3 regions of the Paenibacillus sp. MDMC362 genome follow, and region 3 is predicted to be linked to each of the others. Evidence: riboswitches for the same ligand, from Rfam matches in the RefSeq annotation. Region 3 holds a riboswitch; each other region holds the start of a gene.
The links. A riboswitch is a leader RNA that binds a small molecule or an ion and turns the genes downstream of it on or off. The one in region 3 is predicted to bind ZMP and ZTP.
Positions count from the first base shown of each region.

Region 1: it holds a riboswitch for ZMP and ZTP, as region 3 does, so the genes downstream of both, rpiB (ribose 5-phosphate isomerase B) here and DP091_RS26340 (bifunctional 5,10-methylenetetrahydrofolate dehydrogenase/5,10-methenyltetrahydrofolate cyclohydrolase) in region 3, are expected to answer to the same signal.
Region 2: it holds a riboswitch for ZMP and ZTP, as region 3 does, so the genes downstream of both, purT (phosphoribosylglycinamide formyltransferase 2) here and DP091_RS26340 (bifunctional 5,10-methylenetetrahydrofolate dehydrogenase/5,10-methenyltetrahydrofolate cyclohydrolase) in region 3, are expected to answer to the same signal.

Region 1 is NZ_QLYT01000035.1:8,253-18,835, forward strand. Features, by position in the region: gene DP091_RS17780 (F0F1 ATP synthase subunit delta) at 1-323, opposite strand, end outside; gene atpF (F0F1 ATP synthase subunit B) at 320-808, opposite strand; gene atpE (F0F1 ATP synthase subunit C) at 903-1,115, opposite strand; gene atpB (F0F1 ATP synthase subunit A) at 1,222-1,983, opposite strand; gene DP091_RS17800 (ATP synthase subunit I) at 2,019-2,396, opposite strand; gene DP091_RS17805 (AtpZ/AtpI family protein) at 2,393-2,623, opposite strand; gene wecB (non-hydrolyzing UDP-N-acetylglucosamine 2-epimerase) at 2,799-3,956, opposite strand; gene upp (uracil phosphoribosyltransferase) at 4,022-4,651, opposite strand; gene DP091_RS17820 (serine hydroxymethyltransferase) at 4,996-6,246, opposite strand; gene DP091_RS17825 (TIGR01440 family protein) at 6,336-6,920, opposite strand; gene rpiB (ribose 5-phosphate isomerase B) at 7,003-7,467, opposite strand; ZMP/ZTP riboswitch at 7,582-7,663, opposite strand; gene DP091_RS17835 (low molecular weight protein arginine phosphatase) at 7,749-8,342, opposite strand; gene DP091_RS17840 (manganese efflux pump MntP) at 8,396-8,959, opposite strand; gene DP091_RS17845 (L-threonylcarbamoyladenylate synthase) at 9,042-10,187, opposite strand.
Region 2 is NZ_QLYT01000018.1:3,528-14,110, forward strand. Features, by position in the region: gene DP091_RS09700 (galactose ABC transporter substrate-binding protein) at 1-270, opposite strand, end outside; gene DP091_RS09705 (substrate-binding domain-containing protein) at 442-1,443, opposite strand; gene DP091_RS09710 (cache domain-containing sensor histidine kinase) at 1,436-3,265, opposite strand; gene DP091_RS09715 (response regulator) at 3,271-4,905, opposite strand; gene DP091_RS09720 (MATE family efflux transporter) at 5,101-6,459, opposite strand; gene purT (phosphoribosylglycinamide formyltransferase 2) at 6,756-7,916, opposite strand; ZMP/ZTP riboswitch at 8,002-8,082, opposite strand; gene DP091_RS09730 (LysR family transcriptional regulator) at 8,146-9,021, opposite strand; gene dapA (4-hydroxy-tetrahydrodipicolinate synthase) at 9,133-10,026, shown strand; gene DP091_RS09740 (PAS domain-containing sensor histidine kinase) at 10,276-10,583, shown strand, end outside.
Region 3 is NZ_QLYT01000063.1:5,869-16,451, reverse strand. Features, by position in the region: gene DP091_RS26375 (hypothetical protein) at 1-13, opposite strand, end outside; gene DP091_RS26370 (hypothetical protein) at 271-1,287, opposite strand; gene DP091_RS26365 (PadR family transcriptional regulator) at 1,290-1,637, opposite strand; gene DP091_RS26360 (Cof-type HAD-IIB family hydrolase) at 1,990-2,790, opposite strand; gene DP091_RS26355 (sucrose-specific PTS transporter subunit IIBC) at 3,060-4,481, opposite strand; gene DP091_RS26350 (glycoside hydrolase family 32 protein) at 4,478-5,980, opposite strand; gene DP091_RS26345 (LacI family DNA-binding transcriptional regulator) at 6,162-7,154, opposite strand; gene DP091_RS26340 (bifunctional 5,10-methylenetetrahydrofolate dehydrogenase/5,10-methenyltetrahydrofolate cyclohydrolase) at 7,451-8,299, opposite strand; ZMP/ZTP riboswitch at 8,365-8,444, opposite strand; gene DP091_RS26335 (permease) at 8,601-9,611, shown strand; gene DP091_RS26330 (TIGR03943 family putative permease subunit) at 9,709-10,583, shown strand, end outside.

The DNA.
Region 1 (10,583 bases), on a different contig from region 3:
AATCCTAAGCTCGCACCTTGTATCTTCACATAACTGTTCAGCAGTTCAGCGAACATTTCTGTACGCCCTCTGTCGAGAAGCAATTCGATCGTGTTCAATACAGGCTGCGATACCTTCCCTGCCAACGCCTGGCTGATTACGTTCATCTTCACGGACTGGGGAATATTCGGCGTGGAGATGAATTTCTGGATGTCGGCATCGCCTTCAATGGCTTGCACAACCGCGCGCAATTCCTCTTCCACTTCCAGACCCTTCTGCTGCTGAGCCGCCACTTCGAACAGCGCCCGCGCATATCGCTTGGCTGCTACTGTATTTTGGCTCATGGTCTGCCTCCTACCTCTTTAAGGTATTGATCCACCAGTTCTTCTTGAGCTTTATCATTCTTTACTTCCCGTTCAATCAGCTTGGTAGCGATCTTCACGGAAACACTGCCGATTTCATTGCGAAGCTCTTCGACAGCTTTCTTCTTCTCATTCTCGATATCACGAACCGCCTCGGATTTCAGGCGAACCGCCTCTTCCTTAGCCTGTTCCATAATTTGCTCTGCTTGTTTGTTGCTAGTTTGTCTGGAACGCTCGATGATTTCGTGAGCATCTTGACGCGCTTGCTCCAGTGCCTTCTTCTGCTCTTCTACATAAGCAGTTGCCTGCTGACGAGTCTGTGCCGCTTCGTTCATCTGGCTCATTACCAGCTCACGACGCTGCTCCATGATGCCGAACAATTTGCTGAAAGCAAACTTCTGAAGCAAAAAGTAAAGAATAAGAAACGCAAGAATAGTGATTACCATATTTTCCCATAGAATTGTCATTGAGGTCACTCCTTTCCATCAACACGAAGTGCGGTGCTAACAAAACGAAGGCGCGGATGGCATCGGCCCTCCCCGCCAAACCGTTGTATTGTTATTAAGAGAACATGATCAAGAACGCGATAACAGTAGCCGCCAAAGGAATAACCTCTACGATACCAACACCGATAAACATCGTTGTTTGCAATTGACCACGTGCTTCTGGTTGACGAGCGATAGACTCAACTGTTCTGCTTACGATCATACCGTTACCCAAACCTGCGCCAAGGGCGCCCAGACCTACTGCAATAGCTGCTGCCAAAAATTCCATTGTTAAATATCCTCCTTAAAATTGTTTCAAAATTGAAATTTGGTGAAACTATAGAAAATATCTCTTTCGAAAAACACCGCTGTTACGGCGGATTCGTCCGAGTTGATCAATGCTCTTCGTGAATCGTAGTTTGCGAGATGTATACCATTGTCAAAATCGTAAAGATAAACGCCTGCAATGCACCAATGAAGATACTGAAACCTTGCCATGCGGCCATAAACGGAATGCCCCAGAAGCCGGTTTTCAGAATCACCGTGATCAGTACCTCGCCGGCAAAAATGTTGGCATAAAGCCGGATTGCCAGAGCGATAGGTTTTGCCAGGTTCTCAATGATATTGAGTGGCAAGAAGATCGGGAACGGTTCGATGTAATGCTTCAGGTAATGCTTGCGATTCAGCTTCAAGCCCAGATAGTTCATGAGCACGAACACAACGATCGCAAGACCGGCCGTAACGGAAATATCCGCTGTTGGCGACTTCCACCACAATACGTGGGCGTAGTGGCCATGTTCAAGTCCGAGCGTAGCCAGAATTGGCTGACCAAAGACTTCGAAGTTCTCCGGCAAGTCGGTGATAATTGAGAACGGCAGGCCCAGCAAGTTCGCTACAAAGATGAACAGGATGAGAGTAAGCCCCAATGATATGTAAGCTTTCCCTTTCTTCAGATCCATCGCACTCGCTACGACGCCTTGCACAAATTCCACTACCCATTCCATGAAGTTTTGCAGTTTGGAAGGGTTTTCGACAGATAGATTACGTACCGCCAGTCGACATAATACGAACACCACCACGCAGGTGACGAGAAGCATTAATACCGCTGAAAGGTCAATATTCAATCCGCCAAGTTTGATAATCGGTGAATCATGCATAAAATTGTTTTCACCCCTTTCCAAGTTAGCGCTGATCAATGATTGTTTCTCAAACTGAACACAATGCTGACAGGAATGGTCAACAATTGGGGTATGAACAGACCGGCAATTGCACCGCCGAGGGATACCTGTTCGAGTTTTACGGCGAAGATCACAATCAGAAGCCCGATGCACAATCTCGTAATGAAGCCAAAATTGTACTTTTTCGGTTCCGGATCGACAGCCAATTGCGCCAGCTTCTGCACTTTCATGGAGAGGAAGCGAACATTAAACAATCCCGCCGCCGTGCCCATGATCAACCCCATAAAAACCGGGCGAAATTCCGGATAGAGAGCCCATCCGAGAAACAAGGCAGACAATAAGAGTAAGGATACTCTAAATACAGCGTTCACAATGGAAGTCAAATCATTCACGCCTGCGCCCCCAGAAACTTTTTAATGAGAAGAGCGATATTCAAAATCCCTACAAAGAGCCCCGAAAGCGTACCAATGGCAAGCCACACTCTGGGCCCGTCCAAATGATTCATGAGCCATCGCCCGGTAAAAAAACCGATGAGAATGTAAGCGGCAAGCAAACCGCCCGCCCCGCTAATGTATAGCGCTATCAACCAAGGGTTATCTTGACTTTTCGGATTTTTCATATGAACCTCTAATCCCAACTCATTTTACTGAATATAACAAGAGTTTGTCAATGAATCGATTTGATGGATTTACCGTGTAAAATCGGCGTTTTGAGCAGTCTAAATTGCGCAAAACGCCGCGGTAACCGTACAGTTCAACTGTATGCTGTCCCCTTGCTCATCAGAATACGGTAAACTATACCTTTGTGAACATTCTGTGAAATTCCTCGGGGCGCTCTTTTCGGATGCCGAAATGGTGCAAAATCGCATTGACAATCCGCTGTGAAGCTTGTCCATCGCCATACGGATTAGCAGCTTTGCTCATCTTTTCGTAGAGCTCCTGATCGGTCAGAAGAACCTTAATGCGTTCATACACATTCTCCTCCTGGGTGCCTACCAGCTCCAGGGTACCGGCCTCAATGCCCTCCGGACGTTCGGTCGTATCCCGAAGCACCAGCGTCGGCACGCCGAATGACGGAGCTTCCTCCTGCATGCCGCCGGAATCCGTAATGATGAAATGCGTATGGGTGTAGATATTGTTCATATCCACGACATCCAGCGGATCAATCAGCTTGATGCGTGGATGATCTCCCAGAATGCGATGAGCCGGCTCTTTAACAGCTGGACTCGGATGTACAGGATATACGATGGCAATATCCTCAAATTCATCGGCAATGCGCTTTACCGCTTCAAATATTTGACGATGCGGCTCCCCTTGGGATTCGCGGCGGTGTGCTGTCATCAGGATCAAGCGTTTGCCCTTCGCCCAGTCCAGAACCGGATGGGTATAACCTTCACGCACCGTGTACTGGAATACATCGGTAGCCGTATTACCGGTTACATAAATGCGGGAATCCGGCTTGTTCTCCTTGCGGAGATTCTCGGCGGACCAGTCCGTCGGCGCAAAGTGAAGATCAGCAAGCACGCCGGTCAGTTGACGGTTCATCTCCTCCGGATAAGGATTCAGCTTGTTCCATGTGCGCAGACCCGCTTCCACATGACCGACCTGAATCTGCTGCAGAAAGGCTGCATAGCTGGCCAGGAACGTTGTCAGCGTATCGCCGTGCACCAATACAATATCCGGCTTGGCTTCACGCAGAACAGGCTCAAGACCCTCCAGGACGCGCACGGTGATCTCGTTGAGCGTCTGACGATCCTTCATGACATCCAAATCATAATCCGGAACAATCTTGAACACATCCAGCACCTGATCCAGCATTTGCCGATGCTGCGCAGTAACACAAACGACCGATTCGATATGCTCAGGGTGACGTTGAAGCTCTAGAATGAGCGGCGCCATCTTGATGGCTTCGGGGCGGACCCCAAATATCGTCATCACTTTCACTTTTGACATGTTTGAAAATACCCCTCTTTGCTTGTTTTCAAATATTCAAGACGTACGAGTGACCGGCTTGGCTCTTATTTCGTGCCGTACAGCCGATCCCCTGCATCACCAAGGCCCGGTACGATATAACCATGGTCGTTAAGACCTTCATCGAGAGCAGCAACATAAATGTCCACGTCCGGGTGGGCATCATGGACAGCCTTCACACCTTCCGGTGCAGCCACGAGGTTCATCATCTTGATCTGGGTACAGCCGCGTTTCTTCAGCACGTCGATCGCAGCGATAGCGGATCCGCCCGTCGCGAGCATCGGATCAATGACGATCAGTTCCCGTTCCGTCACATCGGTTGGAAGCTTCGTATAATATTCAACAGGCTGAAGCGTTTCAGGGTCACGGAACAACCCGACATGCCCTACCTTTGCCGCTGGTAGCAGCTTGACAACGCCGTCCAGCATGCCCAGACCGGCGCGCAGGATCGGAACCAAGCCGAGCATGCGGCCGGAAATGACTTTCCCTTGGGTTTCAGCGACCGGCGTCTGCACGGATATCGATTCAAGAGGAACCTCCCGCGTAATTTCATAAGCCATCAAAGTCGCGACTTCGTCTACCAATTCGCGAAAGTCTTTTGTGTTAGTCCGCATATCACGGATAAATGTAAGTTTGTGTTGAATCAACGGGTGATCACAAATCACCAATTTTCCCATGTCTGGTCCCTCCGGTTTGAGTACAAATGTTATTTCAATATGGGCGTAAATATTTGTGAGCTCCATAAATCCTGTCTATTATATCATTCCCTCTAGTCAATTGACACCTGCACGGGTCATGTTTTATTCCATGAGTTTTTGACCTTATAACGGAATCGGATCTTCTTCTGTCCTGAACCTAGGTTTTCCATTCTCGCCTATATTGATGCTAACCGCGAAAGGACCTGATTGGGAAAATGAGAGCATGGCAATCTGGCCAGAATGTTCATAGCGCCTAAAAAGGACCCCACCTGCATCAGGCGGGGTCCTCTTATCATAGGCTTCTTATGCGAAGGAAACTGTGATTAATATTTCATTTCAGCATAGAGAGGGTATTGATCGGTAAGCTCAGCCACCAAACGGCCTGCTTTTTCAAGCGTTGCCTCGTCTTTCGGCTGCTTCAAAGTCATGGCAATAATTTTCGCGATTTTCACCATCGCTTGTTCATCCATACCGCGGGAAGTAACCGCAGGGGTACCAATACGGATACCACTTGTTACGAACGGACTGGTCGGATCAAACGGGATGGCATTCTTGTTCACGGTAATCCCGATGGAGTCCAGAACCTTCTCCGCGTCTTTGCCGGTGATGTCCAGATTACGGGTATCCACCAGCATCAGGTGGTTATCGGTTCCGCCGGATACGATGTTCAGGCCTTCCTCGATCAGGGTATCGGCCAGCACTTTCGCGTTCTTCACGACATTCTCTGCATACGTCTTGAAAGACGGATCCAAGGCTTCGCCAAGCGCAACGGCTTTGGAAGCAATCACATGCATGAGCGGTCCGCCTTGGGAGCCGGGGAATACCGCTTTATCAATCGCTTGCGCCCAAGCTTTTTTGCACAGAATCATACCGCCGCGAGGTCCGCGAAGGGTCTTATGCGTCGTTGTCGTTACAAAATGGGCATGCGGAACCGGATTCGGATGAAGACCTGCCGCAACGAGTCCTGCAATATGAGCCATGTCCACCATGAACAACGCGCCTACGTCGTTCGCGATGGCAGCAAGCTTTTCAAAATCGATAATGCGAGGATAGGCACTTGCACCCGCGACGATCAGACGAGGGCGATGCTTGAATGCCGCTTTGCGGACTTCGTCGTAATCGATAAGGAACGTGTCTTCTTGCACGCCGTAGGCAACGAAATTGTACAGAAGGCCGGAAGCGTTAACCGGGCTTCCGTGAGTCAAATGGCCGCCGTGGGCCAGGTTCATGCCGAGCACGGTATCTCCAGGCTTCAGCGCTGCCAAATATACCGCCATGTTCGCTTGGGCACCGGAGTGCGGCTGAACGTTGGCATGCTCGGCTCCGAACAATTCTTTGGCGCGGTCACGGGCGATATCTTCCACGATATCCACACGCTCACAGCCACCGTAATAGCGTTTGCCAGGGTAGCCTTCCGCATATTTATTCGTCAGTACCGTCCCCATTGCTTCCATAACCGCTTCGCTGACAATATTCTCAGAGGCAATCAGCTCAATGTTGCTGCGTTGACGCTTCAGCTCCAAATCCATCGCTTCCAATACAGCCGGGTCACTCTTCCGCAAATGTTCCATCATGTTCATATCCTCCCAAATCAATCGTTATTTTTTCTTGCAAAATTAACACTACAAGTAGTCATCCTTAAAAAAGCGAGTTCTCAATCGAATCAATCGCACAGCGTGGAATCATCCCTCTGCTCGAGTCGGTACACCGCACGTTCTCCGCCGATCAGCTTGGGGCGAGTATAAGCCGCAGTAACACGCGCCTCCCCGATATAGCGCTCGGTCGGCCGGAACGGAACCGCCACTCTCCGCAAATGCATGCCGATCAGCGTCTCGCCGATATCAACACCGGCATGGGCTTCAATCGATTCCGCAAGGCAGGGCTCCTTCATGCTGCGGTAAGCTGCGGAAGCCATCGACCCGCCGGCACCCGGAATGGGAACTGCCGCCACTTCCGTCAAGCCCAGCCGCTCGAGCAGCTCGCGTTCCATCGCAAGCGCACGGTTCAGATGCTCACAGCATTGATAGGCCACCGCGAAACCGAATTCCGTTTGGACCTTGGCAATGCCCTGAAGGAGCTGCTGCGCCGTTTCAAGAGCGCCGCCCGTACCGATTCGACGCCCAACCACTTCACTGGTACTGGCTCCGATGACCAACACTTTACCCGGCCCTAAGACGGCCGCTTCGGCCAGTTCGCGGACAATACGCGCTGTCTGTTCGTTCAAGGAAACCTTGGAGATATCCGTCATGTCACAGTCCTCCCGATGATTTTTCACAGAAGATGCTTCAATCCCTTATCACGATAGCTGCAGCTGTATTACGCGCGTTCACTTATCGCGATTCATTCTTCAGGTAACGCTCCTCGATGGCCTTGATCTTGTTCACGCGGCCGACATGGCGCTCGCCATGACTGAAATCCGTCGTCAGCCATGCGCTGACGATTTCGCCAGCAAGTCCAGGACCGACGACACGCTCGCCCAGCGCAATCACGTTGCTGTCGTTATGCTCGCGCGTCGCTTTAGCTGAGAACACATCATGTGTCAGCGCGCAGCGAATGCCCGGCACCTTGTTGGCCGCAATGCTCATGCCGATCCCCGTACCGCAGATCAGGATGCCGCGGTCCGCTTCACCCGAGACGACCTTCTCGCACACCGGAAGGGCATAATCGGGATAATCCACGGAGTCGGAACAGCCGCAGCCCAGATCCTCCACCTCGTGTCCAAGACCCCGAATGACTTCCACGATTTCCTCTTTCAGACGAATGCCAGCATGATCCGTACCCAATGCAATTTTCATCTATCAAAAACCCCCTCGTATGTTCGCTTTTGCGTTTTAGCTTGTTCCATTATAACCCAAATCGGGCGCAAAAGACGAAAAAAGAGCAGTCGGCGCACGTATTGTGCTCCAAATGCTCTTTGCCCAGGCGACCGGCCGTATATTCCGATGCTCCATCGTGGTTTCATCCACTTCGTCGCCAGTTACACCGGATCATGTGTTTTTCAACTTCATCTTAAAGCAATACCATGCGAAAGGCAAGTGGCTTTTTAGCCCAATGGCAGGCTTCATATCACTAAAGGCTAGGTTAAGTTATGCCGATCCGCTTCGAGCTTGTCCAAAAGACGGAACAACGCCGTCCGTATCTCTGCGGCCGTGGCTTCATATTCCTCCCGCGAGCCCCCGAAAGGATCGGAGATATCGAAGCTCGGGATGCGTTGACGCAGCTCGATCAGACGCTCCCGGTCACGGTCGCTGACATCGTGGCCCAGAGACCTGGCCAGCTCAAGCGCTGCATACAGACTATCCTGCTCCCGCAGATCGTCCAGCACCCGGCGGTCATCCTCAACAAACTCTTTCAGCGTGTGCATCTTGTCCGCGGCGTACGGAAATTGCCTTATAGCATACTGCTTATGCGACTGGGTCAACGTCAGAATCAGGTCTGCCCACTCCACCAGATTCGCGGTCAACGGCTTGGACACCAAGCGTTCCTGGATATCCTGGTCTCGCAGTATGGATTCCGTATGATGGGACACCGGCATTCCGTCCACGGCCGAGACGCCGGCGGACTTCGTTTCCAGCGGAATGCCCCGTTGTTTGGCAAGCTTGCGCAGCATGCCTTCAGCCATTGGACTGCGGCAGGTGTTTCCCGTGCAGACAAACAATATATTTTTCACGGTCCGTTCCTCCCGTTCGTAGGTTCTTTGGGGTTATTGTAACAAATATTGCTTCAAAAAATAAACATGATGCCAAAGATAACCAAAATTAGTCCGCCGAGCATTTCGCCGTACTCCCCCAGCTTATTGCTTACCTGACGGCCAAGCAGCAAGCCGAGAATGGACAGCAAACCGCCCACCACCCCAAAGGAAGTCACGATAAACAGCACATCATCCACAAACATTCCGAGCGAAACGCCTACCGAGAAGGAGTCGATGCTGACGCTAAGCGAAAACAGCAGCATGCCTAAAAATGCGGTAGGTTGTATTCGCTGTCCTTCTCCGCCACGCCAGGCGTTATACATCATATGCCCGCCCAGCAAAAGCAGCAGCCCGCCGGCCGCAAGCCCTGTAACGTGGCCCAGTAACATGCCAACATAGCGGCCGGCAAATAAGCCCAGCAGCGGCATCAGCATATGAAACAATGCGATCATGAAGCTGATGCCCAGCATTTGGCCTAAGCGCATACCGCTTCTCAATCCAACACCGATTCCAAGCGAAAATGCGTCCAGTCCGAGAGCAACCGCCATCATTAGAATCGCCGCAAGCTGTCCCGATTGGACAGACGCCTCCAGCATGCCCATTCCCCCAAGTCCCATGGTCTTGTACACCATATGCGGACAAGGTGGAAATCATGCCAAAAGCGTTCATGCGGCAGCTTTAATTCACATCGATGATGTGGTGTCCCGCGGCCTTCAGCAGCCGGTTCATGATGGCTGCCCCGAGTCCTTGTTCCGGACATGCTTCGGCCAGGATGAAGGTGGCGCCTTCGTCATCGAACCGGCGCAAGCCGGCGTACAGCCGGCGGGCCGCTTCCTCCGGCGCGGCCAGGCTGCCGAGCGAGACGGCAACGTCCGCGCGGTAGTGACCGATGTGCTCGTCGAATGACAGCACGCCGGTCACCTCCCCGCGCCTGGCAGCCGCCTCAAGCTCGGCCGCGATGCGTGCCGACACCGCATCGGCACGCGGGCCCTGCACCACGCACATCGCACCCTTCGGTGCGTAGTGCGTGTACTTCATGCCCGGCGAGCGCGGCGCCGGGCTCTCCGCCTCCCCGGCGGCGCGGTGCAGCGCCGGGTCCATCCGCACGCTTGCCGCAACGGCGGCAAGCTGCTCGGCCGTGACGCCGCCCGGGCGGAGCACCGTGACGGCGCCGTCTTCCCCGACTTGCACCACCGTCGACTCGACGCCCACCCCGGCAGGGCCGCCGTCGAGGACGCCGTCGATCGCCCCGGCCAAATCCTCCAGGACATGGCTGGCCAGCGTCGGGCTTGGCCGACCGGATCGGTTCGCGCTCGGCGCAGCCAGCGGACGCCCGGCGGCGCTGATCAAAGCCAGCGCCACGTTGTGATCCGGCATCCGCACGGCAACGGTATCGAGCCCCGCCGTCACACGTGGGGATACAGCGCCCGGTTTAACGGGCAGCACCAGCGATAGCGGCCCAGGCCAGAACCTTGCCATCAGCGCCCTTTCCGTCTCATTCACATGACGGACCAAACCGTCAAGCTGAGTAAGCTCCGAAATATGCACGATCAATGGATTGTCCGACGGCCGGCCCTTCGCGGCAAACACACGCTCGACCGCTTCCGTGTTACCGGCATCTGCGCCAAGCCCGTAGACCGTTTCCGTCGGAAAAGCCACCGTTCCGCCCCGCTCCAGCACCTGCCCCGCTTCCTGCAGGGCCTGCTTCGCCTCCCTCTCCAAACTCAAGCTCTCCCTGGACAGCGAGTTCGATACATGCCATACCTGGGTTGAATTTGCAGCAGCCTGGCGGGAGCCGTTATCCTGCTGCTGACTAAGTTTCATGCCATTCCCGTTCTGTTCCATTCCTATCCCAAACTTTCTGTATATGAAATATATAAACTCCAACGCGTGTGTTGCTATGCCCCAAAATAAAAAGCGCTTTTCGTTCTTCAGTCCCGTGCCGGTTCCCACTCAAACCAGTCGCGCCAAAGAGAAAGCACTCTTCTAGGGTTGTTCAAAAAGTCCGCTTTTGATAAGAAAACCAATCGAGGTCAATTCAAGGACGAACGACCGCGATTTAAAGGTAGGTTTTCTTGCGATACAGAATTTCATCAGCGCAGCAAGATAACTTATAAATTCTATATCTAACACGAAGCGAATCAGGAAGCAGCTCGGCATCGAATCTAGAATTCAGCCGGGCCTAAGCAGATGCTTTCGATGGCGTTTGCTGAAAATCCA
Region 2 (10,583 bases), on a different contig from region 3:
GATTTTCTCATTTTGGGTTGGCTGCGCATTTTGGCTATCCACGATATCCAGTTTGGCTACGCCATTCGCTGCATCGGACATCGCGTTTCGAACGCCAGTCATGAACGTGTCGTCGAACTTGTAAATTGCCACACCGACTTGAGGTGTGCTGCCGTCTGCAGCCTCACCTTGCTTGCTTTCGCTGCCGGTTGAACTGCTACCGCCGTTATTGCATGCCGCCGTGGTCAGCATCATGCCGGCTATAAGGATTAACAGCCATTTCTTCTTCACCTGGGTTGACCTCCCTGTTTCATTCGAATTTTCAGTGACGGATACGGCGTTCCTGCGCCATATCTCACTGTCTACCGCCATTATGCCGCAATGCTCCTGACATTCGAATTCAAAATCCTCATGCTTTCTAGCAAAATTCTCATCACTTTGCCTCTAAGTTTCGCGATTTCTTTACTTTACAAATGGAAACAGGACCTTCTGATTATCCATCCAGAACATGTTGTCCGCATCAATCACCTTGGTCTCAAGCACAATCGGCTTGTCATATTTCGAACCATCCAATACCTTCACAGCCTGTTCTACTCCCAGATATCCCGTGCTGAACCCGTTCTGCACAATGAGTTTATGAAGGATGCCATCCTGCAGAAGCTGAAGCTGCTCCAGGTCGCTTCCGAAGGTGACAATCTTGATCTTCCCCTGAACGTTCCGTCTTGCGACTTCTTTTGCCGCCCCCAAGGAGGCCTGAATATCGAGTGCCAGTATCCCGTCAACCGCTTCCCGGTCCAGCAGCTGCTTAGCCGCCTGCCAGCATGCATCTTCACGTTTGCCGCATGCTGCCCCGTCCGCTATTTGAATCCCGCTATTTCCCGACAATACGCTTTTGGCTCCCTCTTCGCGGGCAATGAGGTCAGGATCCTCCCTGTCGGATCGAAGTATGGCAACAACTCCCCGATTACCAAGTAAGTCGGCCAGCTGCTCACCCGCCTTGCGTCCGGCGGCCTCATTATGGATTGCGATCGCAGACAGGACGCCTGTGGTCATTCGCTCATCATTCAAAGCAATGATGGGGACATCAGCTGCTGTTGCCTGATCACCTAATTTCAACAGTACGGCTTCGGATGCCGGGTCGATCAGAATCGCGGAGGAACCTTTCTCCAGCACCTTCAATGCAGCCTGCAGCTGCTCCGCTTCATCGTCACTAGGCTCCAGCGGGATATAATCAAGCACCATTCCGTATTCCTTGGCAGCTGCTTCGGCGCCTAATCGGATGGCATCCCCCTGCTCTTCGGCGTGTATGGGAGCCACGAGTGCAATGTGTCTGAGTTTGGGCTCATTCTCATCTATGGTTGCGCCTGATGAACACGATGTTAAGAAGATCAGGGACAGAATAAGTACAACAAGACGGCCCTTCTGTGCAACCGGTATCCATAACACACGATGCATGCTAATCATGCTCCCTCTCCTCCCCTGGCTCGTGAATAACGGGAATCCGTATGCGAACGGTAGTGCCCTCTTCGAGCTCGCTCTCATATTCCAGACCGTAACGATGCCCATAATATAACTGGATCCGGTCATGAACATTTCGAACGGCCACGCCGGAGCCTGCCGTATTGATAAAGGGAGCCGGATGTTGTCGTCGTGCTTCAACCTCCAATATCCTTTCGAGCATCTCGGGAGACATTCCGACTCCATCGTCCCTAACCGTCATCTCCAATAGATCGCCTTGTATAGCAGCCGTTATGTGAATATGTCCTTTATCCACCATATATTCAATGCCATGTACGATGGCATTCTCGATTAAGGGCTGAAGCACCAGCTTTAGCGTGTAGCAGGACTGCGCTGCTTCATCCGCTTCGATCATAAAATTGAATTTCTGTTTATATCTCATCTGTTGGATGGTCAAATAATGCCTGGCATGCTCCAGCTCCTCGCGGACGCTTATGCAGGTCTTCCCTTTGCTCAAGCTCAAACGAAACAGCTTCGACAAGGAAGTGATCATCGTAATGACCTCATCCTTCCTGCTCATGCCCACCATGCGGACAACCGAATTCAAGGTGTTATATAAAAAATGCGGGTTGATCTGAGCCTGCAGGGCTTCCAGCTCGTATCTGCGCTTCGATTCCTGCTCTTTCACAATCTGTTTCATGAGCTGCCTTATCTTATCCAGCATCAGATTGAACCGGCTGGACAGCTGTACCACTTCCAGTGGTCCCTGCATCGGGAGCTCCACGTTGAAATCACCTCGTTCCACCGCCTTCATCGTTCTGCCCATCCGGCGGATGGGGCGGGTCAGCATAGACGAGAGAATCAGGGAAACCACGATGGCAAGCACCAGAACCACCGCCACGACCTGAACCAGATAACGATTGACCTCTTCTCTTGTGGTCATGATTTCATCCAAATAGGAAACCCCAACGATTTTCCATCCTATATTAACGACGGATTTCACCGTGTTCAACCGCTTGACTCCGTCCGATTCATCAATGTAGCTATCAGAGGAAGTGAGTGCCCGCTCTACGCTCTCATTCCGAAGCCCCATGTAAATTAATTGCTGCTGGGGATGATACACGATGTTTCCCGCTCCTTCATCGATGATGTACGCATACCCCCGCTTACCCAAGCTAATGCGGCTGCTTAGCTCATCGATTTTCTTGAAGTTGATATCTACCAGCAGAATGACATAGGTTGGCTCCCCGTTATGAACAACCGTTATTCCTTTGCTCATCGTGACAACCCATTTAAATGTATGGTCGTACAAATTCTGCACATGCGGCAGTGAGAAGCTCAGATGGTTGGAGACTCTCATCGCCGAGTGAAACCAGCTTTGTTCCGTCACCCGCGCGCTGGCCTTAACCGGCATAGGAGGATGGTTCCTCAGCATATGGCCCTGTTCATTAAATAATGCGATGGAGACGATATCATCCCGGCTTCGCATGATGGTGTTCAGCTGTTGAGTAACCTGCTCATCGTCCCATTGCCCGTCCGCGAGCATGTTTTCCTCAATGGCCCGATACAGCTGCGCCATCCCGTCCACATAATCCTCGAGATTATAGCTTACTTGATCCACGATTTGCTGGGCATTCAGAAACACGCTTTGCTCCGCCGATCGCGAGAATTTATTGAACAACAGAACGGCCACCACGATCACGATCAGCAAGATAAATGCAGAGAAGGACCACATGATGATCGATTGAATGCTGTGTGCGCGAAATCGCCTAATCCATTGCTGAATGGTTGGTTTAATCGAGTTCCGCTTGTCATACGCGATTTTCACCAGATCTACCCCCTCGCTTGTGTCCGGTATTCCTTGGGTGAGATGCCGACCAACTTCTTGAAGCAGAAGCTGAAATAATTCGGATCGGCAAATCCGACACGCTCCGCGATTTCAAAAGCTTTAAGATCCGATGATCGAAGAAGCTCCTTAGCCGTTTCCATCCGAAGCTGCATTAAATACTGCACGTAGGTCATTTTGACTTCTCTTTTAAACACAGCGCTAAAATAGCCTGTACTAATATGAAGCTGCATGCACAGCTTCTGCAGAGATAACTCCGAATCAACGTAATGCTCCCGTGTATATTGGAGCGCCTTTTCCACAATGTCTTTATACGCATGCTGCCTGGAGCTGGCAATATGCTTTCGTATGGTCAAACTAATGTCCTGTAGCCAAGCTTTAACCTCCTGTAATCCGGAAAACTTAAAAATCTCCGCATGCAGCTGAAATCCGGCCCCGAACAACAGCTCGAGCTCGACCCCGGATTCTTTGGCCGATCGCAATACAGCCGTTACAACCTCCAAAAGGTACACCTGAACGTCCTGAATGGTACATGAGGCGCCAATGAGTTCATCCAATATGTGCGAAATGGCTTCGGTTAATTCCTCTTCGGTTCCAAGCTTTAGACTGCGGATCAGCGCTTGCTCCTTTAATTCATCCAGACGAACCCCCTCCGGTCTCGGACGCTCGACATCATCAATGAAAAGGACTTTCTCGGCACCAAGAATCAACCGGTAGTCGAGCGCCAGCAGCGCACCCTGATAGGAAAGCTTAAGGTCTGACAGATTCTCCACCTGTGAGCCCACGCCAATCGTAACCGGCAGCTTCAAATAATGAAGAATGCTTTTTAATAAGCGGTCAAGCGTCATCTGCAGCTCGCTAAACCACGCATCGTCCTCCTTCTCATCGTTCGCAATCAGCAGCACAATGCTATCCTGATATATGAATGCGCTTACAAGAAATAAGGAATCCAGGAGCTCCTTGGCAATGTTCAGCATGGCATGCAGCATTAAATCCAGGTCTCCAGAATGGCGCAGGGAGGCTGAGGAGGTTTGCTCCTTATCAACCGAAGCGGGATATAATGCCATAACCGCAGCCAGGTAACAACCTCCATTCAAAGATAATTCGTAATTTCGAATCTTCTCCTCCATAATCGAGCGGGGCAATTTCCGAGTGAGCAGCGACGCAAGAAACGATTCCCGAAGCAATGGTAAGCTCGTGCGGTAATGCTCCTTCAACTGGCGCACATCCTCGCGCTCTGCAACCTCCACATCAATCTTGTCCTTGATCTTCCTCAATAGCTCCATAAAGCTTTCGGCTGAGAAAGGTTTAAGCAAATACTCGTCCACGCTGAGCGTAATCGCTTGACGGGCATAATCAAATTCATCGTATCCGGTTAAGATCACGATTTTGCACAGCGGCTGGAACTCCCTGAGCCATGAGGCCAGCTGGAGCCCATCCTGAAACGGCATACTGATATCGGTAATGACAACATCCGGCTCCAACCGCTCCGCAAGCTCCACGGCCTCTCTCCCGTTCTCCGCCGTTCCCTCGATCGTGAATCCGCAGGCTCCCCACTGGATTTCCTGCACGAGTCCCTCTCTTACGTCGGCTTCATCGTCCACTAGCAGCACTTTATACAAGGCAATCCCTCCTGTTCTTATCTGTCAAATTAGTTAAAAGAATCTAATGTGATCTTACCGCGGCCCATCCAAGTTTGGAATGCTTCATTTCACGCTGTTTGAGGCAAAAAAAAGAACGAATGCATGGCTCTTGAACAACAGAGTGATTTCTGTTCGTTAAGTCATGATTCGTTCTGAACTCGATTGCATAAAATCTTAAGCCTGGACCGGTATGGAGACGGGAGCAGCAGGCGTACTTAACCTTTTAATGCTCAGGTAGTAGGCAATGCCGAGCGGGATGACGGCTCCGAGCCAAGCCAGCGGGTTCGCCAGGCTTGCGCCGAGGAATCCGATCTGCGCGGTCAGGAAGATGGCAGCCAGTACCCGCATGATCAGTTCCATGATGCCGGCTACAGTTGGGATAAAGCTCTGTCCCAATCCCTGCAGCGTGAAGCGGTAGATGAACAACAGCGACAGAAGCAAATAGGTGCTTCCGTTCGATAAGAAATACAGCCTGCTAAGGGACAGCAATTCTTCCTGTCCTTGACCGACAAAGAGGCTGACGGCTGCAGGACCGGCGAATATCACCAGCAGCCCCACGGCGATGCTGAATGATCCCGAGACCCATAGGCATTGTTTAACTCCAAGCTTGATGCGGTCTATGCGATTCGCGCCGAAGTTCTGGGCTGCAAAAGTCGCCATCGTGATGCCAAAGGAACTCATGGGCTGCGTAGCGAGCATATCAATCTTCTGAGCCGCAGTATATGCGGCTACCGCTGTTGCTCCGAGACCGTTAAGCGTAATCTGCAGAATGATGGCTCCGATCGCAATGATGGAGGCTTGGAAGCCCATCGGGAAACCGACCCACATATGCTGCCGAATAAACTTCCAATCGATGGACCAATCGGCATTCTTAAACTGCAGAAGCGGAACCTTTTTATGAATGTATAACAAGCAGAGCAGGCAGGAGAACAGCTGCGATATTACCGTGGCAAGCCCCGCTCCGGCTACTCCCATCTTAAATACGAGAATAAATAACAGGTCGAGTACGATGTTCAGAATGCTTGCGACCACCAAGAATAGAAGCGGTGTCCGACTGTCCCCAAGCGCTCTGAGCAGGTTCGCCAGCAGGTTGAACAGCACGGCTGCGCCAACACCCCAGTTAATGACGATTAAATACGAATAAGCATCATCCAGAATTTCCGCCGGCGTGTTCATCATGACGAGGACAGGCCTTGTGAATATGACACTCACAATGGTCAGAACAACCGTGAATACAAGGCTAATCCATATACTCGTTCCCACGCTTTTGCGAACGCCCGCGATATCCTTGGCGCCAAAACGCTGCGCCGTTATGATGGATAAACCTGCCGTCAAGCCTTGGGCAAAGCCAATGACAAAAAACAAAATACTTCCCGTCGATCCGACTGCCGCAAGTGCGTTCACACCAATGGTGCGCCCCACAATCAGGGTATCCGCCATATTATAAAATTGTTGGAAAATATTTCCGATCAAAAGCGGGATCGTAAACATGATGATCAGCTTGATCGGACTTCCTTGCGTCATGTCTCTCATGTAGATTCTCCTATGCCGTCATAAACGTTTTCTCATCTATTTATTTTGATAATATAACGATTTAACTGTGCCTATATAGAGCAGCACCTTGAAAACATTATAATGGGTGAAGGTCGTTTGTATTCTTGTGTATCTTATCATGAAAGAACATAAATTTCTGCATATTTATCATCCAAAATCATAACGATACCAATTCCCTATGGTCTGAACGGTTCACACCGGATTTTGATCGGCGAAGTCATTTCAATAAAAAAAGATCAACCGGCAAATCGGCTGACCTTTTGAGTCGGGATTGTTTATGCTTCTTCAACAGCTAGCTTATCCAGAGCCTGCTTCGCACGCACCCGCGCTTCCTCTACTGTGCCGGCGGTTGACAACGCAACTGCGACTCGTCTTCCAACCTTGGTCACCGGTTTCCCAAAAATGCGCAGCTGCGTATTCGGAACAGCCAGTGCTTGCTCGGCACCGGTAATTGTGTAGTTCTCCAGCTCTCGCGCTGCTTTCAGCGGACGGCTGGCTCCCGGCGTTATCAATTCGATCTCCGGGATCGGAAACCCAAGAATGGCACGGACGTGAAGCGCGAACTCAGATAAATTTTGCGTCACCAGCGTAACCAAGCCGGTATCATGCGGTCGCGGAGACACCTCGCTAAAATACACTTTATCCGCGGCAAGGAACAATTCAACACCAAACAATCCATATCCGCCAAGCTCGTCGGTAATCGTCCTTGCAATATATTTAGCTTCCTCCACTTGCTCTTCGGACATGTTGTGCGGCTGCCAGGATTCGATATAGTCCCCGCTCTCCTGAATATGACCGATTGGCGCACAGAAGCTTGTGCCATTGACGGAGCGAACGGTCAGAAGCGTGATCTCTGACTGGAATGCAATGAATTCCTCAATGATCACTCTGCCGTTCTGCACGCGGCCGCCTTCCATGGCGATGTTCCAGCAGGACTCGATGTCCCCTTCTAAGCGGCATACACTCTGGCCTTTGCCTGAAGAACTCATCAGCGGTTTAATTACGCACGGAAAACCCATGTCCAGGACAGCCCGTTTAAACTCCTCATAAGTATCGGCAAATCGATAGCCCGCAGTAGGCAGTCCCAACTCCTCGGAAGCCAACCGGCGAATCCCTTCACGATCCATCGTAAGCTTCGCAGCTCTGGCAGTTGGAATAACCCGGTACCCCTCTTCCTCCAGTCTAACCAGCTCCGAAGTAGCGAGCGCCTCGATTTCGGGTACGATCAGGTCCGGCTTCTCCAGCTCAATGATGGCGCGTAATTTCTCCCTATCCAGCATATCGATGACATGGCTGTGATCGGCAACATGCATGGCCGGAGCGTCGGCATAACGATCGACGGCTACGGTTTCAACACCCAGTCTTTGGGCCTCAATCACGACTTCTTTTCCCAGTTCTCCCGATCCTAGCAGCAGTATTTTCTTCGTTTTTAACATCGTTGTTTTATCCCCTTTTCGTAGTTTCAGAGACTTATAAAAAAAAGCAGAAAATAATAAAGAGGTAAGGAAAATAAGCTTCCCTTACCTCTGCCCAGGCGTACGGCCGTCGTCATCTGTGTGCTCCCTCATGGTCCCCCATGCTACGCCAGTCACACACAAACCTATACATTGTTATTTAAATCATACTTAATCTTCCCGTTAATTGCAATATCACCGTTAGGCGACATCAGGATTTAGACTTCAGCATATCGATTGTATCCTTCAGCGATTGCGACAGCCACTTCTTGGGGTGGATTACCAACTGAATGTCCAGTTGAATGTCAGAATGGGCAAAGGGAAGAATCGCAAGCTCACCACGCCTGATTTCCTCCTCTGCTACCATCTGTGGCAATAATGAAATACCTGTACCGGACATCACATATCTCTTGATCGCCTCTGGATTGCCCAATTCCAGGCCTATTCGCATTGGAACTCCGCTGGCACGCAGCACCTTTTCCAACATCATGCGATAATTACAGCTATCCTCGGGCATAATCCATTCGGCATCTGCCAGGTGTTCTAACTCTATGACGGGTTCAACACGAAGGGGATGATCCGGATGGACAATCAGCAGGAGGGGTTCTTCCCGAATGGGGATCCAATTCAAGGAGGAATCCTCCGGTTTATGATCCAAAATAAGACCGAGATCGTACTCGCCCTCTCTCACCTTACTGAGGATGCTATCTTCACGATCCGGTTGTAAGCGGATGACAAGATCCTCATGCCTTTGTTTCAGTTTGTGAATGACGGACGGAAGAAAATAAGCGGCCAGCGAATCTATCGTTCCGATCGATAAAGTTCCTCCACCTTGCTTGGTCAGCTTTTCCTTCGACTGCTGGAACAGATCCAGCATTTGAACGGCATACTTGAACAGCTCCTCGCCGGACTTCGTCAGGCGCAAGCCTCTGCCATATCGCTCGAACAGCTTGACGCCGTATTCCTTCTCCAGCTTTTGAATCTGGGTGGTTACACTGGATTGGGCATAACCCAACACATCCGCGGCTTTCGTAAAGCTCTGGCGAATCGCAACCTCTCTGAAGGTATGCAGATAAATAAGTTCCATCGCTGTCTCCTTATCAATAATATTGATAATAATTATCTATTATTATAGATAACTCCGATTTTATTTCCTATGTTAAAGTATAGCCATCACTCACGAATTGGAGGAAAGATTATGCTGAGTCAGCAAGAACTGCATGGCGTGTATGTTCCAGTGATCACTCCCTTTACACAGGATTACGAACTGGATCTTCCGTCTTATCATCGTTATTTAAAGAATTTGTTATCCTGTGATATTCAGGGATTGGTTATCAACGGAACGACCGGTGAAGCGCCCACTGTAGCTTGGAAGGAAGTCGTACAGATCGTGGAAGAAACACGGAGGAGTCTGGACGAACGACGATTGCCGCTCATCATTGGTACCGGTACGAACGATACGGTATCCAGTATGAAGCGAACGGAACTGGCTGGCCAGATCGGTGCTGATGCGGTATTGGTCGTCACGCCGTATTACAGTCGCCCTTCGATCGACGGCATCCTCCATCATTTTCGAAGGGTGGCCGAAATCGGAATCCCCGTTATTTTATACGAGGTTCCTTCGCGTACCGGAATCCGGCTACCTGTTGATGCCATAAGAAGAATCATGGAGATACCCGGGGTGATCGGGATGAAAGACAGCACGGCAAGCACAGAGCTTTTGAGAAGCTTATCCCCATACGATACGAAGCCCGTTCTATGCGGTAATGATGCTCTCTTTTATGAAATGCTTGTTCATGGAGCCTCTGGTGGTATACTGGCGTCGGCTAATATGAATACCGAGGATTTCCTTCAGGTGTTTCGATTAGCAGCCCAAGGGAATTTCTTCTGTTCCGAGGTCGAGTTTAACAAGCTGTTTCCCTATATTCAAAAGCTGTTCGAAGAGTCGAATCCTGCTCCGCTTAAATGGCTGCTTGCCAATCAGGGCATCATCTCGTCGGACTCCCTCCGATTGCCTATGGGACCCATAACGGATGAGCTTAAGCAATCTCTGGCTCATGAGATTCATAATCTGAAAAAAACGGTTCTTTAATAACAGCTGTGTCTCTTCGGAAAGGCAAGGTATTCCTCCTGCCTTGCCTTTCTTGAGCTATGTATGTCATGACCATAAATGCACCGCTCATTTTCTTTCTTTTCTATGACATGTGATAGATTATCTTGAGTTTCGTCATAACTTGAAGCTAAGTTAAGATCTATCGCTTTAAAGGATTGATGTATGATAAGGTCCAACATATAATATGGATAAATTCATTCCTGTCAGATATTTGAAAGGAGACTTGCTGTGCTGCCCTATTCCAACCCTAATCATGATTTTGCCTTTGAGCAAGCCGTAATCGGAATGGCACTGATATCGCTTGATGGTTCGATTCTTAAGGTCAATTCGGCACTAAGTGATCTATTGGGATATTCACAGCAGGAGTTAACTGCCGGGGCGCCACAAGAAGATAGCAGCATCCGCGCATTATTGAATCAAGTGATTTGGAATGCGAGGACCGCTCAAGATCATCCGCCGCTCCCAGCTAGATTTGAATATGTTTATCACCATCCGTCCAATCGTGAAGTATATCTCAGTATATGCACCATGCTGCA
Region 3 (10,583 bases):
CGTATTTCATCATAATCAGCTCCGTTCATTCTGTAAGGGTTTTCATTTGACTCTTACCTTATTATAACACCATTGTACATAATTTTGACACATATCATTCACATTTTTGTCAAAAAATTATTTGCTTCGTTCCTTATCCTATGCTTATCCAATAAGCTGCGTGTCGTTAATGGAACGATTCGTATAAGGAGTGGCTCCTAATAGCAAAAAAAGAGCATCCCGCCAGATCCAAGATCTTTTGGGACACCCTTTACTTCAATACTTATGTCTTTATTTAGTTAAAGCTGTATTTCCTTCCTTCCGCCGAAACCGCTTCATCAGAACGGACACGGTATCAATGAGGGTAATGATCACGATGACGTAAATAAGACCATCTCGGGATCGATCCCAAATTGATTTTACGAGGTCGTATGATTCATTTCCCGGTGTTACGAGACCCGCTTGAACGAGCTGATCCATGAATATCGGATTCCAAATCGTCATATCGGAGAACAGGATCACCGCAACGATAACGGAAGCAACGTTAAATATGACATGCATGACGGCAATCTGCGGCGTCCACTTTCTTGTGATTAATTTCCTGGCTTCATTGAATATGCTGAAGGCGGTAAGAAGCCATATCAGCGGCAAATACTTGGCAAACGCAGCCTGATCAAACACCGGAATGGCGATCGAGTTTTCATCAAACCGATGAACACCGATCAGGTCAATGGAAAACGTAAATAGTACGAAGAACAGCACGGAGAATAGAATGCCCAGCACCGACTCGATCGGTTTAATCCGAACGGCTGGTTCCGGAATTACAGGCAAATCCGATGGTTGCCAAGCGTCTTTGGAAACTTGCCGAGCACCGCGATATTCGATATAGGCAAAAATAACGGTAACCCATGCGAACCCGTGAATAGCCACACTCAGCAATGAGACTAAATATTCCAGAAGCTTCTCGGCGTTCGGATCCGAGCTTGTAAAGAAATCAACCATATACGCGATGCCAAGCGCGACGGCCACCGAGTACAATACAATTCGCAGGACGGACCAATAACTGTCAATTAAACCGGGGCCGATGAGATACCGTTCTCTTCCTCTATATCTAGCTGCCATGTCTCCGGGTGGCCCGAGCTCGAGCAGCACCTTTTCCACATCTTCAGTGCTTGCAATCCCGACGCCTGCGCCCCTGTCTTCCAGCATATCTTCGATGAGCCCATGCAGTTCCTTTTCAATATCGGCTCTTTGTGATTCGGGCAGCTTCTGCGTCACTGCATAAATATACCTGTTAATCAGATCCATTATTAAACCTCCCCCTTGTCATCAACAAGCCCTTTAAGACTTGTCATCATATCTTTCCATTCATGGTAAAGCTGGCGATATATTTCTTTCCCTGTCTGACTTATGATGTAATATTTCCTCGGACGAGCTTCATTCGTATCCCACTCGCTATCCAGCAAGCCTTGTTTTTCCAACCGCCGCAGCAAGGGATACAGGGTACCCGCTTCCACGCTGATCCCCTTCTCCTGCAATATGGTCACCAATGAGTATCCATACTGAGGTTCCGACAATTGGCTGAGGACACCAAGTATGATGGTTCCTCGCCGAAGCTCCTGCACCAAACTGTTCAGAATATCTTGATCCTCTGACATATCATCAACTCCTGGTAACATTATACTGTACGTCACACACTAATGTATATAGACAATTAATAATTATTAACAATTATTTTTCAATTATACTTGTTGCAAGGCTGCTAAACCAGGCAGCAGGCCACGTGAAGACCCTGCACTTTCATCAAAAAAAAAGGTTATCTTACGGCCGGACAATCCCGGGTCATAAGATAACCTTCTTAAATGCTCTTATATTCACAGCGATGTTACTCCTTCGTTCCATCGTCAAAAATGCGCTTCTCGAAATGCACTTCAAACCGAAAACATGCCAGTCCTTATCGTCCCGCAGGAACGAAGACTGACACGCTGCATGATTTTTATCCTAAATTAACTACACGATTTCCTGCGGTTCCTTGCCCAGCAGGCCCAACATACGAAGGCCGTACTGTATACCGTCTTGACCAACATCCCTGGTTATATGCCTGGCCGCCTTCTTGACGATTTCCGGCGCATTGCCCATCGCCACACCGTGGCCCACGTACGACAGCATCTCCAGATCATTTAGATAATCGCCAAAGGCCACAGTATCTTCCAGATCAATGTGCAGCAGCTGAATCAATTGTTTGATCCCTTCGGCTTTGGATCCCCCGGACGGCAACACATCGATTCCATAAGGACCCCATCGAACGAAATCGAACCGGCCCTCGAATTTGTTCACGTAAGCCGCTTCCTCATCCTCCGTGCAGAATACAATAGCCTGATAAATATCTCTGCCCAAATAATATTCCGGATCATATTCAGGGATCGTGAGTTTTAGTTCCCCCCAGCTGGAATCAATATGAACATGCTCGGTTACGTTCATCTTCATGGCTTCGCTGCCGGCATATATGATTGGATGATCAAACTCAACGGCCTGCTCCGTCAGCTTCTGCAAGGCATCTTGCGCCAATGGATTTCCATATATCGGTTTGTCTTCATGAACCACATACTGACCGTTCAAACAAACATAGGAATTGATACCGAGTTCCTCCCGCAGCTCTTCAAAATGATAAGGAGCGCGCCCTGTCGCTATGGCGACGATGTGCCCGGCACCCATTAACTCCCGAATGGACTCCTTCGTTGTAACCGGAACTTTCTTGTCATGATCCAGCAGCGTCCCGTCAATATCAAAAAATATGATTTTCTTATTCAATGAAACTCGCCCCTCTTCCGTATATTCTAGCCAGTAACCATATTGTAAATGATGAAAAGCATTTCAGAGCAAGACATTATTTCAGCAAGGTCGTTCGGACACTTCCCGATAATGCATAAAAACCGTACAGGAGCACGGTCTCTATGGTATTTAATATCGATGAATCCAAGATAACCATCTACATGAACATAAGCGCAATTTGCCGTCATTTTCTTATCTAGCGACAACAAAAAGAGTCCGCCTTATGCAGACGGACTTCTTCTGAGGGCTTATTTTGCTTCCGAGCGAACCTCATCGAGCATTTTATCATTGAATCCGAACAGCCAAGTCAGCACAAAAGTTAAAGCCATCGCGGTAACATTGCACAAAATGTAAAGAGGAAGCTGGCTGTTCAAGTATAAGAGCGTACCGGGAATTACGGTAATCGCCATCCCCGTAGCCTCGAGTTGGAAGATGGAAGCCATGAAACCGCCCACGCCACCGCCGATCAAGGCGATTGCGAACGGTCTGACGTAACGGAGGTTGACCCCAAAGATCGCCGGCTCCGATATTCCCAGCATGGCCGAGAATGCGGACGGCAGGGATAAAGCCTTTAGTTTTTTGTTTCTCGTCTTAAGTCCGACAGCCAGACAAGCTGCCCCCTGCGCTGCCATGGCGCTAGTCACGATTGCATTAAACGGATTGCTTCCCGTCTTCTCAAGAAGCTGAATTTCAAGGAAATTGAAAATATGATGCACGCCTGTGACCACAATAATCTGATTGAAGAAGCCGATCACAAGACCTGCAATGCCAAATGGCAGCTCCAGCAAGAAAGTCGTCGCGTTCAGGACCACCTCTTCCAGGGAGTGGAACACGGGGCCGATCGCAAACAGGCCGAGGGTTATCATTACAAGCAAGGTTAGAAACGGCGTAACGATCAAATCAATCGCTTCAGGAATGCGTTTTCGCAAAAATCTCTCGAATTTCGCGCCCAGTAGTCCAATGAAGAATGCCGGCAGAACCGAGCCCTGATACCCTACGACCGGAATGAAATCAAAAATCATGAGTGCCTCAGCCGAACCGTTTGCCACGCTATAAGCGTTGGGAAGAGCCGGATTAACCAGCATCAAACCAAGGACGACACCCAGCACGGGACTGCCCCCGAACACCCTGAACGCGGACCAGGCGACCAAAGCCGGCAAGAAAGCGAAAGCCGTATCCGTCAGCACCTGGGTGAAGAGCAGAAAATTAGCCGAGATATCATCCGGTGTCGCACCAAACCAGGCAAGCACGGTGTCCTGGGTCAGCAATCCCCGTAATCCCATGAACAAGCCAGTGGCGACTAGTACCGGGATAATCGGCACAAACACGTCACCGAACGTACGAATCGCCCGCTGGAACGGATTCCCTGATTTTTTCGCTTCGGATTTCAACTCATCCTTGCTTGTGCTCTCCAAGCCAAGCGATTCAACCGCTTCAAAAATCTGATTGACGGTTCCTGTTCCGAAAATGATCTGATATTGGCCGGAGTTGAAAAAAGCGCCTTTGACCTTATCAATATTCTCGACCTTCTTCTGGTCAATCTTCTTCTGATCGTGAACCATAATACGAAGTCTCGTAGCACAGTGAGCAAAGGAAGCGATGTTCTCCCTGCCACCGATGGCCTCCACTACCTGCTTTGCAATGTTCCGATTATCCGCTGCCATGTTCATTCATCCCCTTCTATATCTTTTACGGCTTGGGCAAGATCCCACTTCTTGACCTTCAAGCCAGTGCTGCCGTTTGTTGCGAAAAATCGTATATGACGGCTGTCCCGCTTTGGAAATATCCGACTCGTAAATACCTCTTCGCCATCATTAACGAACACCTCTACCGAAGAAATATCCACAAAAAGATGGAATTTGATCGTGTTTGCTTTGGCATGCAGCATGCAGGTTCGTGTCGTTCCGTAATCACTCACAATCGTTGCACCTGATGATGAGCGATCCAGTGTAACCTTTTGCCTGACAGCGTCATACCAGATGACTGTCCGCTCTGTTTCGCCGGCTCGAAATTCAATGCCGACGGCGTCCGCTTCGATCGCATGAAACTCGCATATCAACTCGAATACGGTTCCCTCAACTCCTGCATAACTCTTCACTTCACTGTAAAGTGTATCCGCTGCTTCCTTGGCCTTATTGCGGAGCACTTCCAACTCGGGGACCGGCTGCTGGATCAGCTTGCCCTCACGGAACGAGAACGCACGCGGAAGAGTCAAACAATGCGCCCAGCCATGCGAGTCAGTTGGATAGACGACCTCCGGCAAACCCATCCAGCCTACCATGATGCGCCGGCCTTGCTCGTCCAGCATGGTCTGCGGTGCGTAGAAGTCAAAACCTCTGTCCAGCTCGTAAAACGAGCCGTGTTCAAACTCCAGCGTGCTCCGGTCCAGCGGCTTGCCCGAGATGTATCCGGATTGGTAAATGTTCCGGTATGCGTCATCTTGCGGGCTCAGCCCCTGCGGCGAAAACAGCAGCACGCCCCGTCCTTCCAGTTCAAAATAATCGGGGCACTCCCACATATAGCCGAAATGTTCAAGACGGGTTTGGATTTCCCCTTTACATGTCCAATCCAGCAAATCCGGTGATTCATATACGACAGCCGTTCCTGTCTGATCGCCCCTTTGGGCGCCGATGACGAACCGGTATTTGTCTTCGTCCTTCCATACCTTCGGATCCCGAAAGTGTTCGGTATATCCGTCCGGCACACGGTCGATCAGCGGCTTATCGAGCTTCGTGACCAATCCATCACGGTTCATCACGGCCATGCATTGATAAGATTGCCTGTTCCATTCCTCATCCCGCGCATTTCCGGTATACATCAGATACAGTTTGCCGTCTTTCACGATTCCGCTGCCCGAATAAGCGCCATAAGCATCCTGCGAGTGGCCAGGTTCAATGGCGATGCCTCGGTTTTGCCAATGCACCAGGTCTTTCGAGGATGTATGGTACCAGTATTTCAAGCCGTGATACGTACCCAGCGGAAACCATTGGTAAAATAAGTGATATTCCCCGTTATAATAAGAAAACCCGTTAGGGTCATTCAGCAAGCCCATGATGGGCTGTACGTGAAACCTCTGCCTCCATTCGCTTAATTTCACTTTCTCCCTTAGGGAGGAAAGCTCTTCGGGAGAAGCCTGATCCAGGCGTCGGTATTTCTGTTCTCTGTCCATATCTCTTCTCCTTATAAATGGGCTTACTAAAAAAATCAAACGGTTCATGCTATCCATGAACATCTGCCTAACTCACCTATAGTGGAACCGGTTCCAATAAGGAGTAAAAATAATGAACACAGCTCCAATACCAAGCAAATGCAGTATTGGAACCGGTTCCGCTTTTTTCAGTATAAAATACCTATTTTAGATTGTCAACGCTTTCGCGATGAATCATATCGCAGCTCATAACCGTCAGAAAATCCACAGGCTCGTCGTTGACCAGCTTCATAATATGCTGTGCGGCGAGATGACCCGCTTGGGAATATCCATATTTAACCGTTGTCAATCCAGGATGAATCACCTCGGTTACGTCGTATCCGCCAAATCCGGTAACGGAGAGTTCGTTAGGAATTTGAATGCCCTTCATATGTGCCGCTTTCATAACGCCTAACGCAATGTTGTCCGTTGCGCAGACCACGGCAGTTGGCATCGTTCGGTTCGATTCAAAAATGGACCATGCGGTCTTTACACCATCCGACATCTTAAATCCACTCTCATAGAGATCCGCTTCCGCCTCACTGTACTCGCTTACCGCTTTCAGAAACCCCTCCTTCCGCTGAACTCCGACAGCAACGTCTTGTTCCGTCACCCCGATATAGGCAATATGGCGATGTCCCTTGGACAGCACATATCGGCCCATGTCATAGCCTGCGGCATAGTCGTTATAAATCATGCTGTGAACATCCTTATGCTGCTGTCCTAACAGGATGACAGGGATGCCGATCTCTTGAATCGCGGCAAGATGGGTTTCCGTCACTTGAGTGGCAAATAAAATAATGCCAGATATTTTTTGCCTGGCGAGATCATACAGCGCTTCAATCTCCCTGGATAAGTCCTGGCTTGCATTGATAATAAGAAGCTGATAACCGTGTTTCCTTAACTCTTCATCCATGCCGGCAACGGTCTGGGATGCTGAGAATGAATCCAGACGCGGTACAATGGTGCCGATCATGCTGGTTTTCTTCGCTTTCAAGCTTTGTGCAAACGAATTCGGAATATAGCCGGTTTCCTGAATGACCAGCTCAATTTTTTGGCGTGTTGCATTGCTGACGGAGCCTCCGTTTAAGAAACGGGAGACCGTGCTTTTGGCGACTCCGGCTTTTTTGGCAATATCTGCAATCGTGTTCTTCATTCGGTGCTCCCGAGAGCCGCTTGCGGCGCTGCAACGAACAGATGGTCCTCCACAGCTCCTAGTTGGGCAGTACAATGGATCATGTTTCGTTTGTGCATGAATCTCTCCCCTTCGTTTCGCTTTTTTCCTAACTATACCATGACGTCCAGGAATCCGTGAAATGGGGACTCCAAGCCTATTATGGCAGGAACCATATCTTTTCCAAGTTCCAGGCTCTTGCTAGAAAGTAAACGATTCGAAGGGGACAATTCATCGGCGCACCCTTCATTCATAAACAAATGGTCTATGGATTTCCCTTAGGCTTGCACGGTTCGCTCGGCCGATTCGACGGTATGCTTCAGCAATGTAGCAATCGTAACGGGGCCGACACCTGCCGGTACCGGTGTAATCGCAGATGCCACCTTTGCGCAGGCTTCATAATCGCAGTCGCCGATATTCCCTTTATTGTAGCCGGCATCCAATACAACGGCTCCCGGCTTAATCCAGTTCCCCTGAATGAAATTAGGCTTGCCTACGGCCGCAACCACGATATCCGCCTGGGACACAAGCTCCCCGAGGTTCTTCGTTCTCGAGTGGCAGATCGTAACGGTAGCATTGCGATTGAGCAGCATCATTGATACCGGCTTACCCAGAATCGGACTGCGTCCGACCACCACGGCATGCTTCCCTTCGATCGGCAGATCATAATAATCCATAATCGCAATAATCGCGGCAGGCGTACAAGACGGATAATCGGCAAAACCAAACGCATTTTGCGAGAAACCGAGCGTGGTCACACCATCCACGTCTTTTTCAATGGCTATGGCATCAAAAGCCGCCCGTTCATCGATATGATGCGGCACCGGATGCTGGAGCAGAATACCGTGGACATTCGGATCCTCGTTCAGCTCTTGTATCGCGGCGAGCAGCTCCTCGGTCGATGTCGATGTCTCCAGCACCACTTTCTTGGATATGATGCCAAGGCGCTCGCAAGCATTTCCCTTCATCCGCACATAGGTCGCCGAAGCTGGATCATCGCCAACTAGAATCGTTGCCAGACAAGGCGTTATCCCGTGCTGCTTCAATTCCTGTACCTTCACCGCCAGCTTATCCTTAATATCATCGGATACCTTTTTTCCATCCAAAATTACGGGTTCCTTACTCATGCTAATCCGCTCCTTCGCCATTGTATTAAAAAACATAAAGAGGCAAGGCGACTGATCGTCTCCTTACCTCTTGCCCAGGCGTACGGCATATGATCCTATGTGCTCCCTCTTGGTACCCCAAGCTACGCCAGTAACACACAGATAACTTTTTTAAATATACCACGACTTTGGACTTCGCGCTACCGGTCATGAAGTTGACGTGTTAAATCGTAATTCTTTTGATTAATTTGCAAGAATCTAGTATGTTGCCGATGGTACAAGCATAGAATGTCCTAAGAACAATTCGCTCCAGGAGGCCCGAATGAAAAATCCGGTAATCTTCAAAATGCTGCCCTTCATGATTCCGCTTGTCTTCGTGATACCGGTCTTGACGATATGGCTGCAGAACGATTCAGGTCTAATATCAAGCCGTGACATACAGCAGGTAAAAACGGTTTTTACGGGCATTTTCCTTGAGGCGCTTCCTTTTGTGCTGCTTGGAGTGCTGCTGTCGTCCCTTCTCCAGCTGTTCGTTAAAGAACAGTGGGTGCGTCGGATCACGCCCAAAAATCCGGTCATCGGCGTCCTGTTCGCTTCCATGCTGGGGATCGTTTTTCCCATCTGTGAATGCGGGATGATCCCGGTCGTCCGAAGATTGATGCTTAAGGGGATGCCTGCCTACATCGCTGTAACCTTTATTCTCAGCGGGCCTATCCTGAACCCCATTGTGTTCGCTGCGACGATCATGGCCTTCCGTTCACATCCCGAGGTAACGATCGGCCGGATGGGACTGGCTTTTGCAGTCGCGGTAACGGTAGGTTTGCTTGTCTATGTATTTTCTAGGAACAACCCGCTCAAGCGTTCCTTACAAGAGTTTTCCGAACAAAATTCGGCCGTTGGTCAACGCAAGCTGCACGAGCATCCCAAAACCTGGAGAAGTCTGTTTGTCCACGCCGGGGACGAATTGATCGAAATGGGCAAATACCTGGTTCTTGGCGCATTCCTGACAGCCTGCATCCAATCCTTCATTCCTAGAGAAGAGCTGCTGGCATTGGGGAACGGTCCCGCCGCTTCTTACCTGTTCATGATGGGGTTTGCTTTCATTCTGTCCCTCTGCTCGACTTCGGATGCATTTGTGGCATCGGCGTTCACGCACACCTTCACCGTAGGTCCGCTCGTATCCTTCCTCGTGCTCGGCCCGATGCTGGATTTCAAAAGCTTGCTTATGCTGTCGACTACTTTCAAGACTAAATTCGTGATCGGTTTAAGCCTGCTGGTGATGACGCTTGTCTTTATCGGCTCTGTAGCCGTCAACGCACTCTTGGGTGGATAGCTGCCTAAGGATAAAAGATTGACGAAAAACCAAACGAGATTACCGGGACCGTGTAGGATCATCAGGTATCCGCTTGAGATTGGAGGTGATTGGGAGAATGAAGTCCAGTTTGAGGATACGGATTCACTATATGCTCCGGTCGCTGCTTGTTGCGGCTCTCGCCGCTTATATCATGCATCTGAATGCTTCAGATTCGCTCGAATATTACCTTGCGCCTCATATGCAGACCCTGCTGCTTCTCTGCCCGGTTCCCTTGTTGTTCATTGCATTCGGAATGATGTGGCATTCTCTTTCGGGCGATTCCGGAGAGGTGTGTGATTGCGAGCACCCTCTGCCTACCGGCCTTGTCAAAAACGTAACGGTATACGGGTTATTCTCGGTGCCGCTGCTGTTTGGCCTGCTCCTGCCGGACCAAGCCTTGGGCAGCGATATGGCATCCAAAAAAGGAATGATCTACACCTATCCGAATCCCGATGTACGGCGTAAAACCGATGACCGCAACACGTCCGCCTTTTCAGGGACGGATAATCGATTACCCGGTTTGGATCAAGGGGCAGATGAAAATATCGCTTTGAACGAACGATTCGTTGCCAAGGACATCTATAGTGTGGAGTTTGCAGAGCTTGCCAAGCGCTTATATTCGCTGCCCGTCATTAAGGTAGAACCGGACATTTTCTCGGAAACTGTCGGGGCCATGGATATGTACAAGGAGCATTTTCAAGGAAAAACCATCTCGGTGCAAGGTTTCGTCTTCCGCGACGGACATATGAATGAGGATACCTTTGCCGTCAGCCGATTCCTCGTGATGTGCTGCACCGCCGACGCCGTACCGTTCGGGGTTCTTGTGCGCGGCACGAATGCTGCGTCGTTCGCAAATGATACGTGGGTCCAGATTGATGGCACGATCCAGGTAGCCACCTTAAATGGTAAAGAGACTCTGCAAATTCAAGCGAAGCAGATTCAGCCGATCGA